3 regions of the Pseudoalteromonas sp. OF5H-5 genome follow, and region 1 is predicted to be linked to each of the others. Evidence: predicted binding sites of a transcription regulator. Region 1 holds the regulator's gene; each other region holds the start of a gene.
The links. Region 1 encodes sigma-54, which starts transcription at its own class of promoters, with help from an activator protein. Its sites were predicted from a motif close to GTTGGCACGNNNNTNGNNT; they were not measured.
Positions count from the first base shown of each region.

Region 2: the regulator sigma-54 is predicted to act here: its motif matches at 1,757-1,775, upstream of L1271_RS16125 (DUF2726 domain-containing protein).
Region 3: the regulator sigma-54 is predicted to act here: its motif matches at 1,612-1,630, upstream of L1271_RS13890 (flagellar assembly protein T N-terminal domain-containing protein).

Region 1 covers NZ_JAKGBF010000002.1:43,605-46,752, reverse strand. The annotation lists gene lptB (LPS export ABC transporter ATP-binding protein) at 1-678, shown strand, start outside; gene L1271_RS03070 (RNA polymerase factor sigma-54) at 725-2,224, shown strand; gene hpf (ribosome hibernation promoting factor) at 2,254-2,541, shown strand; gene ptsN (PTS IIA-like nitrogen regulatory protein PtsN) at 2,543-3,001, shown strand; gene rapZ (RNase adapter RapZ) at 2,994-3,148, shown strand, end outside.
Region 2 covers NZ_JAKGBF010000011.1:61,416-64,563, reverse strand. The annotation lists gene L1271_RS16135 (cobalamin biosynthesis protein) at 1-310, opposite strand, end outside; gene mtnN (5'-methylthioadenosine/S-adenosylhomocysteine nucleosidase) at 310-1,017, opposite strand; gene L1271_RS16125 (DUF2726 domain-containing protein) at 1,126-1,716, opposite strand; gene L1271_RS16120 (LabA-like NYN domain-containing protein) at 1,861-2,367, opposite strand; gene L1271_RS16115 (hypothetical protein) at 2,408-3,097, opposite strand.
Region 3 covers NZ_JAKGBF010000008.1:224,387-227,534, reverse strand. The annotation lists tRNA gene L1271_RS13895 (tRNA-Arg) at 198-272, shown strand; gene L1271_RS13890 (flagellar assembly protein T N-terminal domain-containing protein) at 380-1,576, opposite strand; gene L1271_RS13885 (LPP20 family lipoprotein) at 1,781-2,257, shown strand; gene flgN (flagellar protein FlgN) at 2,332-2,760, opposite strand; gene flgM (flagellar biosynthesis anti-sigma factor FlgM) at 2,753-3,076, opposite strand.

The sequences.
Region 1 (3,148 bases):
CAGGTCGTCAAAAATGTTGGTTTAAGTGTTCAGGCTGGCAGTATTGTAGGCTTATTAGGACCAAATGGTGCAGGTAAAACCACTACGTTCTACATGATTGTAGGGTTAGTACCAAGCGACAAAGGCTATATTCAGATTGATGACGAAGATATCACTTTGTTACCGATGCACAGCCGTGCACGACTTGGTATTGGCTATCTACCGCAAGAGTCTTCAATCTTTAGAAAACTCACGGTCTATCAAAATTTGATGGCGATTTTAGAAACTCGAAAAGACTTATCTAAAGTTGAAAGAGAAGCTGAACTAAACGAGTTACTGGATGAGTTTAATATTCAACACATTCGCGACTCACAGGGCATGGCATTGTCGGGAGGCGAAAGAAGACGAGTCGAAATTGCTCGTGCTTTAGCCGCAAACCCTAAGTTTATCCTGTTAGATGAACCTTTTGCTGGTGTTGATCCTATTTCGGTGTTAGATATAAAGACAATCATAGAGCACCTAAAAAACCGTGGTATCGGTGTGCTTATCACCGATCATAACGTTAGAGAAACACTGGACGTATGTGAAAAGGCCTACATCGTTTCACATGGTGAGTTAATCGCTGCAGGCACGCCAGAACATGTTTTGGCAGATCAAACCGTAAGAGATGTCTACCTAGGCGAACAATTCAAGCTATAGTTAAGACGTAGTATTAATAACTGTTAAAAAGGATTGTTAGAGATACATGAGGCAATCATTACAGCTGCGCATGGGGCAGCAACTTACAATGACTCCGCAACTGCAACAAGCCATTCGCTTGCTGCAGCTTAGTACATTGGATCTGCAACAAGAAATACAAGAAGCATTAGACAGCAATCCATTGTTGGAAGTGGAAGAAGGTGATAATACTGACGGCGAAAACGCTGACCAACACAGCCAAGAAAAGAGCCGTGCTGACGACAATCAAGATTCAGCCGATGAAACGCAGGTTAGTGACTATGAGATAGACTCAGATACCGCCATGAGCAAAGACACTGTGAGCGATGACCTTGCCATGGATGTCACTTGGGACGAGTATATGAGTGCAGCGCCTGCTGCAAGCTCAGGTCCACTTCCCGATGACGATAATGTTTATCAAGGGGAAACCTCTGAATCTCTCCACGATTATCTCATGTGGCAACTCGAACTGACACCATTTAGTCCAACAGATAGAGCTATTGCGATTGCGATTATTGAAGCGGTCGACCTGTCAGGCATTCTAACACTGTCTTGCGAAGACATTTTAGAAAGCATTAATGACGAGAATAGCGAAGAGCCTATTGAGCTAGATGAAGTCGAAGCCGTACTCAAACGCATTCAGCTTTTTGACCCTGTCGGTATCGCAGCGCGTAGTTTACAAGAATGCTTATGCATTCAGCTAAACCAATTCGCCCCAGATACCCCATGGATTGCCGAAACAAAAATGATCCTGACAGAGCATATCGACTTGCTTGCCAGCCGTGACTATCGAACTTTGGCTAAGAAAACGCGCCTTAAAGAAGCCGATCTCAAAGAGGTCATGACGTTAATACATAGCCTTAACCCAAAGCCTGCGGCAAGCATTATTCATGAAGAGCCTGAATATGTGATCCCTGACGTATCGGTGAAAAAAGTAAAAGGTCGTTGGGTCGTAGAGCTAAATCCTGATGCTATGCCTAAAATAAGAGTAAATGACCATTACGCTGCGATGTCTAGAACGGCGAAATCCAGTACGGATAGTCAGTTTATTCGCTCACATTTACAAGAAGCAAAGTGGTTTATTAAAAGCTTAGAAAGCCGAAATGATACTTTATTAAAAGTTACCAATTGCATTGTGCAACAACAACAGGCATTCTTTGAACATGGCCCCGAAGCAATGCGCCCTATGGTGCTAAATGATGTTGCTGAAATGGTTGAGATGCATGAGTCCACAATTTCCCGTGTGACAACACAAAAATACATGCATACACCTCGGGGAATATTTGAGCTGAAGTATTTCTTCTCTAGCCATGTAAGTACGGAAAATGGAGGTGAGTGCTCTTCTACAGCAATTAGAGCACTTATCAAAAAGCTGATAGCTGCAGAGAATACCGCGAAGCCATTGAGTGACAGCAAAATTGCAGATATCTTAGCTGAGCAAGGAATTAAGGTAGCGAGACGTACGATTGCAAAATATCGTGAATCCCTAGCCATTCCACCGTCAAATCAGCGTAAAAGCTTGATATAAGACGTAAAACCCAAGAAGGAAAAATGCTTATGCAACTAAATCTAACTGGTCGCCATGTAGAAATTACTGACTCATTAAGAGACTATGTCACCAACAAGTTTGCGAAGCTAGAAAGGCACTTTGATCATATCAATAATGTGCATGTGATCCTTGATGTCGAGAAACTAGTACAAAAAGCAGAAGCAACATTACACGTAAACGGCGGCGAGCTATTTGCATCAACAGAGCATCAAGATATGTATGCCGCAATTGATGGCCTTATCGACAAGCTAGATCGTCAAGTTATTAAACACAAAGAGAAGCTCACTCGACACTAAGATGAAATTAAGTGAATTAGTGAACAAGGACTGCAGTAAAGCTGCGGTCCTTTTTAATAGCAAAAAACGTATTTTAGAATACATCAGCGAACTGGCTCATAGCCAAATTCCAAATACCAGTCAGCATGCTATCTTGGACGCCTTAATGGCGCGAGAGAAATTAGGCAGCACAGGGATCGGTAAAGGCATTGCCATTCCCCATGGTCGACTTGAAGGTTTGGATAAAATCCTTGCTATGGTGCTTGTCAGCGAGCAAGGGATCCAGTTTGAAGCCATAGATAAGCAGCCTGTCGATATTTTTGTCGCGTTCATCGTACCTGAAGGTGATAATCAACAACACCTGAAGACCTTAGCGGCGATTGCTGATACACTCAAAGACAAGTCTTTTTGCAAAATGCTTAGGCAAGCAAAAAGTGATGATGAGTTATATGCAGTGATCCAAGGTGAACTTGATGAGTGATGAAGAAAAAGGACTCGAGCTTATCATTATCAGTGGCCGCTCAGGCTCTGGTAAATCTGTAGCGCTTCGAGTATTGGAAGACTTAGGCTACTATTGTGTGGATAACATTCCGGTCAATTTGCTGCCGTCTTTAGTCCGCAGTGTTTC
Region 2 (3,148 bases), on a different contig from region 1:
CATGGCTAATATCTAAGCATAAAAACAACACCAGCCCACCGAGCCAATTAGGATAAAAAGCAAAGCTAATAATCGCATAAGTTAATACGGTGATGGTTAATATAGGGAGGAGGAATCCCAGTGTGCCTGATAACAGTTGATAACTAGAAGCCGCTTTGGGGCGATAAACTTTTTCGGCAATCGCTTTAAATATAAGGCTAAGAATAAGATTAGGGTGATAAAGTGTTGATAACCTTACCCCTAGGCTGGCAAAAATCGCCAGTAAGAAAATGATCAGGCCCTCATGGGCCTGAAGCAAGCTGTCGAGCACTAAAGCGTAACCTTATCCAGCTTATTAAGTAGTGCCATCACCATTTTAGAAGAGTTAACAGAAGCGACTTCTAGATACTCTTCGAATGATTGCGGTGATTCTTTGCCGGCGATATCAGATAGCGAGCGGATCACAACAAATGGCGTGTTTAAAGAATGACAAGCCTGCGCAATTGCCGCACCTTCCATTTCTACTGCTAACATCGTAGGGAAGTCTGCGCGCGCCTTATCGATGCGCACTGGGTCACACATAAACGAGTCACCCGTACAAATCAAACCAATCATAGTTTGAATGCCCTCAAGCGCATGTACGCTTTGCTCTGCAGCTTCAACCAATTTTGTGTGCGAAGTGAACGCAGCCGGCATTTGTGGAACTTGACCAATTTCATAGCCAAATGCAGTAACATCAACGTCGTGATGACGTACTTCATTTGAAATCACCACATCACCGACGTTTAGTGATGGTTCAAAGCCACCTGCAGAACCCGTGTTGATCACGCAATCTGGCGCAAAGTTGTCGATAAGTAAAGTTGTCGCAACTGTTGCTGCCACTTTACCAATGCCAGACTGTACAAGCGTTACGTCAAGACCAGCCAGTTTGCCGGTATAAAAAGTAAAGCCACCTTTGGTCAATGTTTGCGGGTTTTCCATGGTGTTACGCAAAATGGTAACTTCTTGCTCCATTGCGCCGATAATGCCTACTTTCATCAAAAGATTCCTAATTTGTGGTGGGGAAAGCCCCAGTGTCAAAATTGCTTTTATTATACGAAAGGGGTTTTGATAGGTAAAACAAAAAACGGGCTGACGCCCGTTTTGCTAGATTTCTGCCAACTGAGTTGACTGTGCTTTTGCCTGTGAAGGAGACAGTACCGCAGGTTTGTAGGTGCGGTTTCTGGTTTTCTTTGGCATCTCCACTTTTTGGCCAAGCTTGAATAGGATTGCCGCACGGACCTCAGCGCTTTGGTAGCCACTTTTGATTTTCATACGAATGTGTGGAATACCCGCAGATTCCAGAGCGCCACTTACAAACCAATCTTTTTGTGCTTTATGGCCGTTTTTATTGGCGTTATTGACCAAGTCAACAGCGGCAACAATTTTCAGTGTCTCTTTGTCTACCAAGACATAATCCAACTGCTTATTCTTAGCTTTAGTTACCGCAGCACGACGTGCTTTTGGAGAGATACCCGGCTTGCACTCAATCACATCAATGAGCTTAATGCGGCTAACGATTTTATATCTATCGCCAACGGCACGTTCTAATAAATGTAGAAACGATGCTTCAACGGTGGTAAAAACAGATTCTTTACGATTAAATGGATAAGGATTGCCACCCACATCGGTGTACTTAGAAGCGACAATGGAAGCAACGACCACTAGAGCCAAAATAGCAAGTAACGCAAATTCCATACAAAACTCCAAATCAAAAAAATGACATCTGTGGTTTTATAAGCAATAGCTGTGCCATAAAACTACTTTACGGCAAGTCATAAGAATTTGTGTGGTTGGCTATGGAGGTGGACTATTTGTCGTATAGGAACGTATCTGACAGTGTTAATCGCCGTGATGTATTTCAGACCTGCGTCGACTAATTAATAGTTTACTATCAATAGGAATAAACTCACTAGCGGCACGGATCAGTGAGGCGGCGGTAAGCTGCGGCACGCCGTAAACTTCGACTCGGGTATGGTATTTATCTCTGAGTTTATTCGCGAGTAAATCAAAATCACCATCGCCAGTTACTAGAATAATTACATCGGATTCTGACGCGCACTCCATGGCATCAATGGTAATGCCAACATCCCAATCACATTTTGCGGAGCCATCGGCACGTTGAATATAAGGCTTTAACTTCACCTCAAAGCCAATCGCTCGCAGGATATTTTGGAACTGCTTTTGTTTGTCGTCACCCCGTTCGCTGGAATAGGCAATGGCTTGATATACCTCGCGATTAGCCGTTGCTTTACGCCAAAACGCGTTATAGTCAAAGCCTGTTTGGTAGGCTTGTTTGGTGGTGTAATAAACATTTTGAGCGTCAACTAAAATGGTGACTTTTTCCATAATGGACTCTTAGCAATAAATTTGCTTTATGATAGCAAGATTAGCGTTTGTTTAGCCATTTACTCATCGCGGCATCATAGGCTTTTTTAATGGCACCGCCATCGCAAGGGCGAGGCGGAGTACGCCAGTTATTACTTAATCCCTCTGGTGTAGGAATACTCGGATCGAGTCTAACCTCAGTATAGCACAGGCCATTTTCACGGTAGACGTTATAATGTGGTGTGGACGCGAGTAGCTCTCTTGGCTTGCTCGCAGCACTGGTTTGATGCGCTTTAGGCACGGTGATCTGCTGCGGCTTTTTTTGGTTTTGGCTGAGTACAACGTCACTGGGAGTGCGCTCTAAAAGTTGCTGACGAAATTGAGAGATTGCTTTGCGATGGTCTAACTTTTTAGGTTGCGTGACGACTGCTGCTTTGGCTATGTGCTTGGTTGTACTTTCAACCGTAGGCTTTTTTGGTTCCGTTTGCGCAGTTTTTAGTACTTCAACCGTATCGTCCTTCAGTGTCGGTTTTAACTCCTTTACTGGCTTATCTTCAGTTATCGCTGGTGTCTCAATATGCTCCACCTTGGGCTTAGTAGGCTCAATAACCAAATAGGTTTTCATTGCCTTAATTTCTAAAGGCTTTGAGGGGATATAAATACTTTGCTGCAAATACCAGCCGAGCAGTAGATGCAGCACAATAGAGCCGATAATGGTGAAACTAATTAGGTTGTTTTGGAGCGGCCGCATTATTCTTATTAATCCTTGAGTTATGCAGAGTTAGAGCTTAATCAACGTGTA
Region 3 (3,148 bases), on a different contig from region 1:
CTGAGCCAGCTCATTTATTACCGCGAATAAATTGACTATTAACCTTTAAAAGTTCATTAAGATCAGTATACTAAAGCGAAGTCACTGAGATGCAGTACAACAGAGAATCAACAATTCTCGACTTTCATTGGTATTAAGTACCGCAGATCCCGCTAGTGAAGGTCAAAAAAGGCGATTGTTATCTGACTTTAGAGATTGTCCCCATAGTTTAATGGATAAAACAAGGCCCTCCTAAGGCTTAGATGTAGGTTCGATTCCTACTGGGGACGCCATTGGTATCACTTTTGCGTGGAATTACCAAAGTAAATGGGCGGCGGAAGCATGATGTAGAGTGTGTAAAGTCGTCGAAAATCTTGTCTGCGTCATAGTAGTCTTAACCTTACAGTTCAAACTCATTTTCATTTTCTATTTGAATTTCAACCAAATCATTAATTTGCACATTGTGAAGTGGGCGATTACTGATATTTACCGCAATGGCGTTTTGCGCATTCACCTGGATCACTTGCAGTTTATTAATGGTTTTAATTTGATGCATAAATATTTTACCATCGACATTAGTCAGCGGATTACTATGCGCTACGTTAAGGATCTGGCCATTCTCTAAGCCATGCATGCGGCCCAAATTAATAACGACTTGTTCATCATCGATATGTAGGATTTTGCCGTTGGTTGGTAAGCAGGCCACCGCTGCGTTTAAATCAGTTGCGATTTGTATCAGCGTGGTTTGGATCTCATCAGCATAATCTGTCTGCCAAAAGCGCTCACTGTACACATCAATTAATTTGGTCTTCTTAAACGGCCACACGCCTTGAGTGGCATATTGCTTTTGCCACACCCTTTCATGAGAAAGTGCATCAAACAGCGCAAAGTCTACCTTGAAGCTTCTTAAATATTTATCACTTTGCCAAAATGCGAAGTCGCTATTAAGTTTATCGACACCTGCAATATCAGTAATTTGACTCAGTAATACAAATTGGCTGTTCGTATTTGCCGTAATGGTCTCGATTAGCTGTTCATTATAATCAAACCGCTGGCTGAAAAAGCGGTTAACATCTATGGTCTGTGCGAAATAAGGAACAGGTTCTAAGCTCAACTTTTGTTCAGACATTGTCTGGTATAGGCGCTCGCTCACCGCTTTATTTATGTCAAAAATTTGACCTAGTGTTGCTTGGTGTTTATTTTTTAACTGACTTTGTGTGACTGCAACCTGTTTGTCGTAAGCACTAGTAGGGCACTGAGCACTCTGTGGGGTAATATCGATATGTAATGTCACCTGCCATGAGTCACCAACTTTTGCTTCAGCAATTACGTTGGCACTTTGGATTTCAGCATTTGAGCGGATCTTAAGTTGATCTTGGGTGAGTACACCATCGGTGACGGTTTGCACACTACTCACCGAAGCGCCAGAAAACAGCAAAGCTTGTGTGATGGCGTCATTTACCGCCTTTCTTTTGGCTTTTTGATGGTCGCCATTTTTAACGTCAGCTATGCCGGTAACTTCAAACCATTCAGCATAAGCTGGATGAACCAAGGTGATACACAACAGTGATAGACTGGTCGCGAATTGCTTTTTCATGTTTAAATGCCCAGATCAAAAACTACTCTTCAACTCAGCAATACCTGTGCCAAATTTTGGCAAGGTTCGTGCATAATCATACATTATGAAAGTTAATTTTATTTCTTGCCAATACTCAATGAAACCACAACAACCCTTGCGAGACCAAGATGTTGGGGAAGTGCTTAATTTTGATTGGTATATATTGTAGCGGAGTGGGGTGAAATGCGTATCACTAATTCTATCAGTTCAGTTGTTATGGTTTGTTCGCTAGCAGGGCTCAGCGGCTGTTCAAGCCTCGTTGATAAGCATATTGAATATGAAACAGTGCAACCGGAAACTTTTCCTGTTTTACGGGCTGTGGGGTACGCTCCTTTGAGTGCTCAGCCGGGTAATACTGCGGGTGAGAAGCAGCTAATGGCAATTAAAGTGTCAAAATTAGAAGCGTATCGTGAATTGGCTGAGCAACTGTATGGCCAGAATTTGACATCCACTATTACGGTAAAAGGAGCGGTTGCGCAAAACGACGGTCTTAAGAGCCAAGTAAATGGACTTGTTCGTGGGGCTAAGGTGCTGAAAAGTTACGCAGTTGGTGATACTTACGCGACGGAGTTAGAGCTTGATATGAAACGCGTTTATGATTTGTATATTACTCAAGTCAAGCCGCAGAAAATTAAGAAGATATCTTATAGCTTTAAGTAAGCACTCATCATATATCGCTTACTTAATGCGCTTCACTTCGATTGTTCTTCAATACTAAAATACGACAGGCGTGGCTACGCCTTTAGGTTACGTACCAATTCACTGTCGCTACTTTTCACGCTGCCATCTTGACCATATGTAATTGAAGTTGGTGCTCCAATTAAGATCCCTTTTAGTTCACGTGTGCTTACATTAGCCTGATGAGCCGTTTTAGCATTGATTTCATTTTTGGTTTGGCACTCACTGAGTAGTGCTCGCACTTTAGCAACGAGCGGGGCTACTTCACTGCTTTCAAAGACGTGAGACTCAGTTTTTGACAATTCATTGTCGAGCTTTTGCAGTTTTGAAATGAGAGTTAGCTTTTCACGAGCGATTTCTTTTAAGTTGTCGCCACGCCGAGACGCGAGCTCGTCAAGCTCACGAGCCAGAAGCTGGGTCATCGCTTCTAGCGTCGAGATTTGTTCTGAAAGTTTGTGGTGGCAGAGCCGAACCAAATCATCCATATATTTCGAACTCAAATGCAGCTATGTTTTTGGCTAGTTTTTCCGCGTCAACTTGATACTTGCCTTCTGCAATCGCTTTTTTCAGTTCTTCGACTTTCTTGTCGTCAAAGCCTGATGACTGCTGCGCTTTTTCGTTGACCGTTTTCAGCTGTTGCGCTTGTGGAGTCAGGCTCACTGAATCCGCAGCTGCTTTCGGTGTAGCCGGTGATTTAACTGACGCACTATTAGCATCATTTCTTTGCAATTCAGCCTTCTGTTGCTTAACATTATTAGCAACGGATGTAGACTGATTCTGACCGTTAACTTGATTAACCATGATTGTAGACCCAATAAAATTATACTCTCAGCCTTGTTATCGGCGTTTAATAGTATTACTTTAGCAAATTTT